Urbifossiella limnaea: one gene and its partner. The protein of the gene in region 1 interacts with the protein of each later gene in a pairwise test. Links are inferred from orthologs where the notes say so. Each region holds a gene or a part of one and is shown on either strand. Other genes may lie near its edges.

What was found. Proteins that work in one complex are often made in the same cells at the same time.
Region 2: the proteins of dnaE (region 1) and ETAA1_RS15650 interact in binary tests that used the Escherichia coli proteins (3 or more experiments, as listed by UniProt). The link is inferred for Urbifossiella limnaea from one-to-one orthologs.

The regions. Positions count from the first base shown.
Region 1 is NZ_CP036273.1:294,077-299,450, reverse strand. What follows is about bases 1,355-5,374. They hold dnaE (DNA polymerase III subunit alpha), read right to left. Parts: upstream 5,071-5,374; coding sequence 1,555-5,070; downstream 1,355-1,554. Other genes in these bases: ETAA1_RS01300 (hypothetical protein), read right to left, coding at 5,172-5,374; ETAA1_RS01310 (SDR family NAD(P)-dependent oxidoreductase), read right to left, coding at 1,355-1,434. Outside these bases: ETAA1_RS01315 (HEAT repeat domain-containing protein), read left to right, coding at 1-538; more of ETAA1_RS01310, read right to left, coding at 652-1,354. UniProt on the Escherichia coli protein: DNA polymerase III is a complex, multichain enzyme responsible for most of the replicative synthesis in bacteria. This DNA polymerase also exhibits 3' to 5' exonuclease activity. The alpha chain is the DNA polymerase catalytic subunit.
Region 2 is NZ_CP036273.1:3,812,946-3,816,787, forward strand. Bases 1-2,813 are described here. They hold ETAA1_RS15650 (pyridoxal phosphate-dependent aminotransferase), read left to right. Parts: upstream 1-733; coding sequence 734-1,894; downstream 1,895-2,813. Other genes in these bases: ETAA1_RS15645 (dienelactone hydrolase family protein), read left to right, coding at 1-718; ETAA1_RS15655 (glutathione peroxidase), read left to right, coding at 1,967-2,542; ETAA1_RS15660 (HD domain-containing protein), read left to right, coding at 2,613-2,813. In the rest of the region: more of ETAA1_RS15660, read left to right, coding at 2,814-3,182; folP (dihydropteroate synthase), read left to right, coding at 3,182-3,842. UniProt on the Escherichia coli protein: Shows aminotransferase activity with methionine and histidine as substrates, and to a lesser extent also with phenylalanine.

The DNA.
Region 1 (5,374 bases):
GCCGTCGAAGCGGGTGGCGGCGCTGACGACGGCGCTGAAGGACCCGTACGCCCGGGTGCGGCGGCGGGCGGCGCGGGCGCTCGGCGACTTCGGCACGCACGCGCTGGCCGCGCTGCCGGCGCTGGTGAACTGCCTCCGCGACCCGGACCCGAGCGTCCGCCGCGACGCCGCCGGCACGTCCGGCCGCCTCGGCCCCGCGGCGCAGGCCGCGGCCCCCGGCCTGGTGACGATGCTCGGCGAGCCCGAGACGCGCACCCGCGTCGTAGCCGCGGCGTCGCTGCGGAAGGTGGGCCGGCCGGCGCTTGGCGCCGTGGTGCAGGGGCTCGGCCACATCGACCCCGAGCTGCGCGGCCGCTGTGCGACCCTGTTGGGTCAGATGGCCCCGGACGACCCGCAGGTGGCGGCGGCGCTGCGGCTGGTGGTCGAGGACGACGACGCCGAGGTCCGCCGCCGGGCTGGCGAGGCGCTGACGCACACCCCGAGCCCGATGGACACCACGGCGCCGGTCGGCGCCGGCGTGATGGTGGCGATGGCGTGAGACGTCCGTTGTAATTGGTCCGTTGTAATTTGGCTGACGAGCGGGGCAGGCCCAGGACCGACTTCTCGGGGCTGAGCCGCTCGTCAGCCAAATTTCAACGGACCAATTCCAAATTACGCCTCAGGCATTCTCTTCTGCTGCATCCACCGCACCGCCCGCACCACGGCCCCGCGCGGCAGCAGCCGCTCCGCCGCGATCAGCAGCTTGTTCCCCATCCCCGGCACCACCACCGGCGTGCCGCGCGTCATCGCCGACACGCCGATCTCGGCCACGTCCCGCGCCGTCAGCCGCTGCGCCACGCTGAACGACTTCCCCTCCCGCCGCCCCGCCGCCGCCGCGAACTCCGTCCGCGTCGGCCCCGGGCACAGGCACGTCACCGTCACGCCGGTCCCGGCCAGCTCGTTCGACAGCGCCTGCGACAGCGAGTTCACGTACGCCTTCGTCGCGTAGTACACGGCCATCAGCGGCCCCGGCTGGAAGCCCGCCACCGAGCCGACGTTCAGCACCCGGCCGGTCTTCCGCTCGACCATGCCCGGCAGGAAGCGGTGGGTGAGCTCCGTGAGCGCGGTGCAGTTCACCTGCACCATCCGGAGCAGCTTCGGCAGGTCGGCCGTGGCGAAGTACCCGAAGTCGCCGAAGCCGGCGTTGTTGACCAGCACGTCGAGCGGCCGGCCGCCGGCGGCGACGGCGTCGAAGAGGAGCTGCGGCGCGGCGGGGTCGGCGAGGTCGGCGGGGACGACGGTGCAGCTGGTGCCGCCGAGCTCGGCGGCGAGGGCGGCGAGCTCGTCGGCCCGGCGGGCGGACAGGACGAGGTCGTGGTCGGCGGCGAGGACGCGGGCGATCTCCTTGCCGATCCCGGCGCTCGCGCCGGTCACCAGGGCCAGGGGGCGGGTCATGGGGTCTCGCGTGGTGCTGGCGAGCCGGGAGCGTGAGCGACCGGAGTCCGACGCGGCGCGAGTGGCGTCGGACTCCGGTCGCTCACGCTCCCGGCTCGCCGGGGCTGCTAGCTTACGCCCCTACCGGGTGAACAGCACCGCCCCCGGCCCGAGCAGCATCTCCAGCTCCTCGGCCCGCAGCGTGCCCGGGTTGATCGCCAGCTCGGCGCTCACCTTCAGCTGCACCTGCCGGCCGTTCCCGTCGCGCACGCTCAGGTACACCGGCGTCTGCCCGCGGTTCCGCTTCAGCACCAAACTCACCGCGTCCAGCTTCCGCAGCACTTCCTGGTCGTCGGTGTACGGCATCTTCAGCAGCAGGCTCTTCGTCATCTCGCGGCGGGCCTCGTCCACGGTCAGCACCTTCTTGACGATCAGGTCGCCGCTGCTGCCGCCCTCGCGCCACTCCACCACGCCCTCGAACAGGAACACCGCGTCGTTCACCACCACGTCCTTCAGCCGCGCGTACTCGTCGCTCCACAGGATGCACTTGCACTGGCCGGTGAAGTCTTCGAGGTAGAACATGCCCCACCGCTTGCCGCTCTTCTGGGCGGTGCGCATCTGGAACTGCGTCACCATCCCGGCGACGAGCACCGACGTGCCGGTCGGCAGCTTCAGCACCTGCGCCGCGTCGTGGGTGCGGAACCGCTTCAGCTGGTCGTCGTGCTGCGCCAGCGGGTGGCTGCTGACGTAGAAGTCGAGCGCCTCCTTCTCGAACTTCAGCTTCTCGGCGTCCGGCCACTCGGGCACGTCGAGCAGGCCGTGGGCGGTGCCGGCCTTGGCCGGCCCCGCGCCGTCGTCGCCGTCGCCGAACATGTCGAAGAAGTTCTTCTGCCCGCGCTTCCGCTCGCTGGCCTTCTCGTCGGCCGACTGGTACGCCTTCGGGATGGCCTGGAACAGCGCCGCCCGCTTGCCGAAGGCGTCGAACGCGCCGGCCTGCACCATCTTCTCGACGGCGGCCTTCTGGACGGTGCGGCGGTCCACGCGCTCGGCGAAGTCGAAGATGTCCTTGAACTTGCCGTCCTGCTCGCGGGCGCGGACGATCTCCTGGGCGGCGCCGCGGCCGAGCCCCTTGATGGCGGTGAGGCCGAAGACGATGCGGTTGTTGTGAACCGTAAAGTCGGCGAGGCCGCGGTTCACGTCCGGCGGCAGCACGTCGACGCCGAGCCGGCGGGCGTCGGCGATGTGGTCGACCATCACGTCGCGCTTGTTGCCGTCGTCGATCTCGGACGACAGCAGCGCCGCCATGTACTCGGCGGTGAAGTGCGTCTTCAGGTACGCCGTCTGGTACCCGATCTGCGCGTACGCGGCCGTGTGTGACTTGTTGAACCCGTACCCCCCGAACTTCACGATCAGGTCGAAGATCTCCGCGCCCTTCTCCTCCGTCAGCCCGTTGGCCACGCACCCCTTCACGAAGTCGGCCTTGCGGGCGTCGATGATGTCGTACTTCTTCTTCGAGATGGCCTTGATGCACGCGTACGCCTGCGCCAGCTCGATGCCGCCGAGCTTGTTCAGGATGCGCATCACCTGCTCCTGGTACACCATGACCCCGTGGGTCTCGACCAGGATCGGCTCGGTGATCGGGTGCGGGTACGCGGGCTTGCGGCGGCCGTGCTTGCACTCGATGTACTCGTCCACCATCCCGCCCTCCAGCGGGCCGGGGCGGTACAGCGCCAGCACCGCGATCAGGTCGCGGATGTTGTCCGGCTTCATCCGCTTCAGCAGCTCGCGGATGCCCTCGCTTTCGAGCTGGAACACCCCCTTCGCGTCGCCGCGCTGGAGCAGGTCGTACGTCGCCTTGTCGTCCAGCGGGAACGCCATCGGGTCGACGTCGAGGCCGCGCGTCCGCTTGATCAGCTTCACGCAGTTGTCCAGCACCGTCAGGTTGCGGAGGCCCAGGAAGTCCATCTTGAGCATCCCGACCTTCTCGAGGATGCCCATCTCCCACTGCGTCGTCATCGTCACGTCGGACGCTTCCGACCCGTCGGCGCCCTTCTTCGGCGGCCGCTGCACCGGCACGTAGTCGGTGATCGGCCCGTTGGCGATCACCACGCCGGCGGCGTGCGTCCCCACGTTGCGGTTCGTGCCCTCCAACTTCAGCGCGATGTCGACGAGCGTCTTCACCTGCGGGTCCTGGTCGTACTCGCGGCGGAAGTCCGGCGACGCCATCGCCTCGTCCAGGTCGGCGGCGATGGCCCCCTTCATCGGCACCAGCTTGCACAGCGCGTTCACCCGGTCGAGCGGCACGTCGAGCACGCGGCCCACGTCCTTCAGCGCCGCCTTCGCGGCGAGCGTGCCGAACGTGCCGATCTGCGCCACGCTCTCGGCGCCGTACTTCCGCTTCACGTACTCGATCACCAGCCCGCGGCGGTCCTGGCAGAAGTCGATGTCGATGTCGGGCGCCTCGCTCCGGTTCGGGTCGAGGAACCGCTCGAACAGCAGGTCGTACTCCAGCGGGCAGACGTGGCTGAGGTACAGCACGTACGACACGATCGCCCCGCACCCGGAGCCGCGGGCCGTGCTCGGGATGCCCTCGGCGCGCGCGTAGCGGACGAAGTCCCACACGATGAGGAAGTAGCTGGCGAACCCCATCTTGTTGATGGTGTTCAGCTCGTGTTCCAGCCGGGCCGTCACCGCGTCGGAGGGGTTGTCGCCGTACCGCTCCCTCACGCCCTCGACGCACAGCTGGCGCAGGTAGTCCTCGGGCGTCATCCCCGTCGGCGGCTGGAACACCGGGAAGTGGCGCTTCTTGAAGTCGAGGCGGATGTCCACCCCGTCGGCGATTTCCTGGCTGCGGGCGACGGCGTCCTCGAACCCGGGGAACAGCTTGTACATGTCGTCCGGCGAGCGGACGTAGTACGGGTTCGGCATCCGCTCTTCGGGGTACTTGCGCTTGCGCGGGTCGCGCTTCTGGCCGGTGTTGATGCAGAACAGCACGTCGTGCGCCTCGGCGTCGGTCGCGCACAGGTAGTGCGCGTCGGCCGTGGCCACGAGCGGCACGCCCAGCTTGTTGGCGATCTCGACCGCGACCGGCGTGCACTGGTCCTGCAGGCCGATGCCGTTGTTCTGGATCTCGACGTAAAAATCCTTGCCGAACAGCCTGGCGAACCACGCCGCGAGCGCCTTCGCCTCCTTCGGCTTGTCGGCGAGGATGTACTGGTTGAACTCGCCGGCGAGGCAGCCGCTGAGGCAGATGAGGCCGTCCTTGTGCGCCTCCAGCACCTCGCGGTCGATGCGCGGGTGGTAGTAGAACCCTTCGAGGAAGGCGATGCTGGACAGCTTGATGAGGTTGCGGAAGCCCTGCTCGTTCTTGGCGAGGAGCGTGAGGTGGCTGTAGGCGTCGCCCTGCCGCGCCGCCTTCTTCTCGGTGCGGGCGCCGGGGGCGAGGTACGCCTCGTAGCCGATGACGGGGTTGATCCCCTTCTCGCGGCACTTGGTGTAGAACTCGATCGCGCCGTACAGGTTGCCGTGGTCGGTGACGGCCAGAGCGGTCATGCCGAGCTTGGCGGTCTGTTCGACGAGGGCGGGGATGCGGTTGAACCCGTCGAGGAGGCTGTAGTGGGTGTGGAGGTGGAGGTGCGCGAACTTGCGGTCGGCCATCGGCGGAACACTCGGCGGTGAACGGACGTGCGCGAAAGGGCATGATAGCCGCTCGTGGCGCGGCGCGGAAGGCGAAGTGGGGGCGGGGGCCGGCGGGGCGGTTACGCGGGTTGCAGCACCCGGGCGAGCGCGGCGTGCCAGCCGGCAACCCGGTCGACGATCTGGTCGAGCGCCGCGCGGTCGAGCGGTTGGAAGTCCGGCACCTCGGGGAACCGGAGGACCGGCCGCCCGCGCTCGACCGCCGGGGCCGCGACCCATGCGTAGAAGTGCCGGTTGTCGCGGACGTCGATCACGAACACGCACG
Region 2 (3,842 bases), 3.5 Mb from region 1 along the record:
CGACTTGCCGACGCCGACCGGGCCGATGCGGACGTACCTGTACGCCCCGAACGAACCCGGCCGGCCGCCAGTCCGACGGCCGGGTGTGGTGCTGTACTCGGAAATCTTTCAGCAGACGGCCCCGGTCCGCCGGCTCGCGGTGCAGCTGGCGTCGCTCGGCTACCGGGTCGCGGTGCCAGAGGTGTACCACGCGCACGAACCGCCCGGCTGCGTTCTCGGCTACGACGATGCCGGTAAGACCCGCGGTAACGCCCTGAAGCAGGTCGTGACGCTGAACGAGTTCGATGCCGACATCGCTACCGCGGTGGCATTCCTGAAGGACCACCCGGACGGCACCGGTGCCGTGGGGTCGTTCGGCATCTGTCTCGGCGGGCACCTCGCCTTCCGCGCCGCACTCCACCCGGGCGTGCGGGCCGCGGCGTGCTTCTACCCGACCGACCTGCACACCGGCACGCTCGGCGGCGGGGCCGACTCGCTAACCCGCGCCGGCGACATCCGCGGTGAACTGTTGATGGTGTTCGGCCGGCAAGACCCGCACGTCCCCGCGGCCGGCCGACGAATCATCTACGACGCCCTCGACGCGGCCGGCGTGTGGTTCACGTGGCACGAGTTCAACGCCGCCCACGCCTTCCTCCGCGACGAGGGCGACCGCTACGACCCCGCCGCCGCCCGCCACGCGATTGGGCTCGCGGCGGACCTGTTCAGCCGCTGCCTCTAACGGCAAGGACCGCCGATGCTCGCCGCCCGCGTCCAGCACTTCACCGAGTCCGTGATCCGCGAGACGACGCGGCTCGCGCAGCGGCACGGGGCCGTGAACCTCGGCCAGGGGATGCCCGACTTCGACCCGCCGGAGGAAGTGAAGGAGGCCGCCTGCCGGGCCATCCGCGACGGGTTCAATCAGTACGCCGTGACGTGGGGCATCGCCCCGCTCCGCGCGGCCATCGCCGAGAAGGCCCGCAGCTTCAACGGCCTCGCCTGGGCCGACGCCGACGAGCACGTCACCGTGTGCTGCGGGGCGACCGAGTGCCTGATGGCGACGATGCTCGCGCTTGTGGACCCGGGCGACGAGGTGGTGATCTTCCAGCCCTTCTACGAGAACTACGCGCCGGACGCCCTCCTCACCGGGGCCGAGCCGCGCTGGGTGCGGTTGAACCCGCCCGACTGGTCGTTCGACCCCGCCGAGTTGCGGGCCGCGTTCGGGCCGCGCACGAAGGCGATCATCCTGAACACGCCGAACAACCCCACCGGCAAGGTGTTCACCCGCGGGGAACTGACGCAGATCGCCGAGCTGTGCCAGGAGTTCGACGCCGTCGCCATCTCGGACGAGATCTACGAGTACATCCAATTCACCGACCGGCCGCACGTAAGTATCGCGTCGCTGCCGGGGATGGCCGACCGCACCGTCACCATCAGCGGGCTGTCGAAGACGTTCACCGTCACCGGCTGGCGCCTCGGCTATACCGTCGCCCCGGCCGCGATCACCGCCGGCATCCGCAAGGCGCACGACTTCCTGACGGTCGGCGCGCCTCACCCGTTGCAAGTGGCCGGCGCCGCGGCGATGGCCCTGCCCCGCAGCTACTTCGACGGCCTGAAGGATCACTACCGCACCCGCCGCGACCTGTTCCTCCCGTACCTTCAGGAGGCGGGTTTCGTCGCCCGCCCGCCGGACGGGGCGTATTACGTCATGGCCGACTTCTCGGCGCTTTCCGACCTCGACGACGTGGCGTTCGTCCGCCGCATGATCGAGACGGTCGGCGTGGCCGGGGTGCCGGGGGGCAGCTTCTTCCGCCCGAAGGACGCGGGCCGGACGCAGGTCCGGTTCATGTTCGCCAAGCGGGAGGAGACGCTGCGCGACGCCGGCGAGCGGCTGCTGCGGCTGCGGGCCGCAGAATAACTCCCCCGGGTGGTCCGTCTACCCGGGTGCCGGCTACCAATCCGTGTGACCGCTACGAGGAGCTTCCACACCATGAAAGCACTACTGTTGACCGCCGCCGCCGCGGCCCTGACGCTGGCCGTCGGCGTCGAGGTCGGGAACGGGCAGGAGAAGGCCATGACGCCGCTGACGGGCAAGATGAAGGGGATCGACGGCAAGGACATCGACCTCGCCGCCCTGAAGGGCAAGGTTGTGCTGGTGGTGAACGTGGCCAGCCGCTGCGGGTACACGAACCAGTACAAGGGGATGCAGGCGCTGTTCGAGCAGTACAGCAAGGACGGGCTGGTGGTGCTGGGGGTGCCGTCGAACCAGTTCGGCGCCCAGGAGCCGGGCACCGAGGAGGACATCCAGAAGTTCTGCTCCGCGAACTACAAGGTCACCTTCCCGATGACGGCGAAGGTAGACGTGAAGGGGCCGAGCAAGGTGGACCTGTACAAGGCGCTGACCACGGCCACGGTCCGCGACGGCAAGACGGAAGAGGTGGGCTGGAACTTCGAGAAGTTCCTCATCGGGCGTGACGGGCGCGTGGTCGCCCGGTTCAAGTCGGCGGTGGCCCCGGAGTCGAACGAGCTCCAGACCGCCGTCCGCACCGAGCTGGCGAAGAAGTAACCCCCGGGCGAACCCGCCGCCGCGGCCCGCCTCCTTTAGGGGGCGGGCCGTATCATTTCCGGGGGCACCCATGACGACCACCGACCTCGCCGGCGTCCTCGACTTCCTCCGGGCCGCGGAAGCGATCAAGACGCAGACCCGCAGCGGCTACACCTCGGCCGGCCGCGCCGAGAGCGTCGCCGACCACACGTGGCGGCTCTGCCTCATGGCCGTCGTCCTGGCCGACCAGTTCCCCGGCATCGACTTCGCCCGCCTCATCCGCATCTGCGTCGTCCACGACCTCGGCGAGGCGATCGGCGGCGACGTGCCCGCCGTGAACCAGTCAGCGGCCGCACCGAAGGCCGACAGCGAGCGCGCCGACCTGATGACGCTCCTGGCCCCGCTCCCCGCGCCGCTGCGCGACCACGTCACCGAACTGTGGGACGAGTACGAGGCCGCCGCGACGCCGGAGGCGAAGCTGGCGAAGGCGCTCGACAAGCTCGAAACGCTGCTCCAGCACACGCAGGGGGCCAACCCGCCGGGCTTCGACTACCGCTTCAACCTCGACTACGGCCGGCAGTACACCGCCGCCCCGCCGCTAGTTGCCGCCATCCGCGACGCCCTGGACCGCGACACGCTCCGCCGCGCGGAGGGCGCGTGATGCCGCGTGTGTGGGTCTGCCGCGGGCACCAGTTCACGATCGGCCCGCGGCCGCTCGTCATGGGCATCGTGAACGTCACCCCGGACAGCTTCTCCGACGGCGGCCGCTTCCTCGACCCGGCGGCCGCGATCGACCACGGGCTGGCGCTTGCCGCGGAAGGCGCGAATATCCTCGACATCGGCGGCGAATCGACGCGCCCCGGCGCCCCGGCCGTGAGCGGAGCCGACGAACTGGCCCGCGTCCTGCCCGTTGTCGCCGGGCTGGCGAAACGGGCCGCCCTACCCCTCTCGGTGGACACGACCAAGGCCGAAGTCGCCCGCCGCTGCATGTACGCCGGCGCTTCCATCATCAACGACGTGTCCGGCCTGACGGCCGACGCCGACATGCCGGGCGTGGTCGCGGCGACGGGGGCGGGCGTGGTCGTGATGCACATGCAGGGCACGCCGAGGACGATGCAGCAGAATCCGGTCTACGGCGACGTCGTGGGCGAGGTCGCGGGGTATCTCGAAGCGCGGTTGCACGCCCTCGCCGCGGTCGGTATCTCCCCGGACGCGGTCTGCCTCGACCCGGGCATCGGCTTCGGGAAGACGCTCGACCACAACCTGACGCTGCTCGCCCACCTTGACGCGGTCGCCGCCCTCGGCCGGCCGGTGTGCCTGG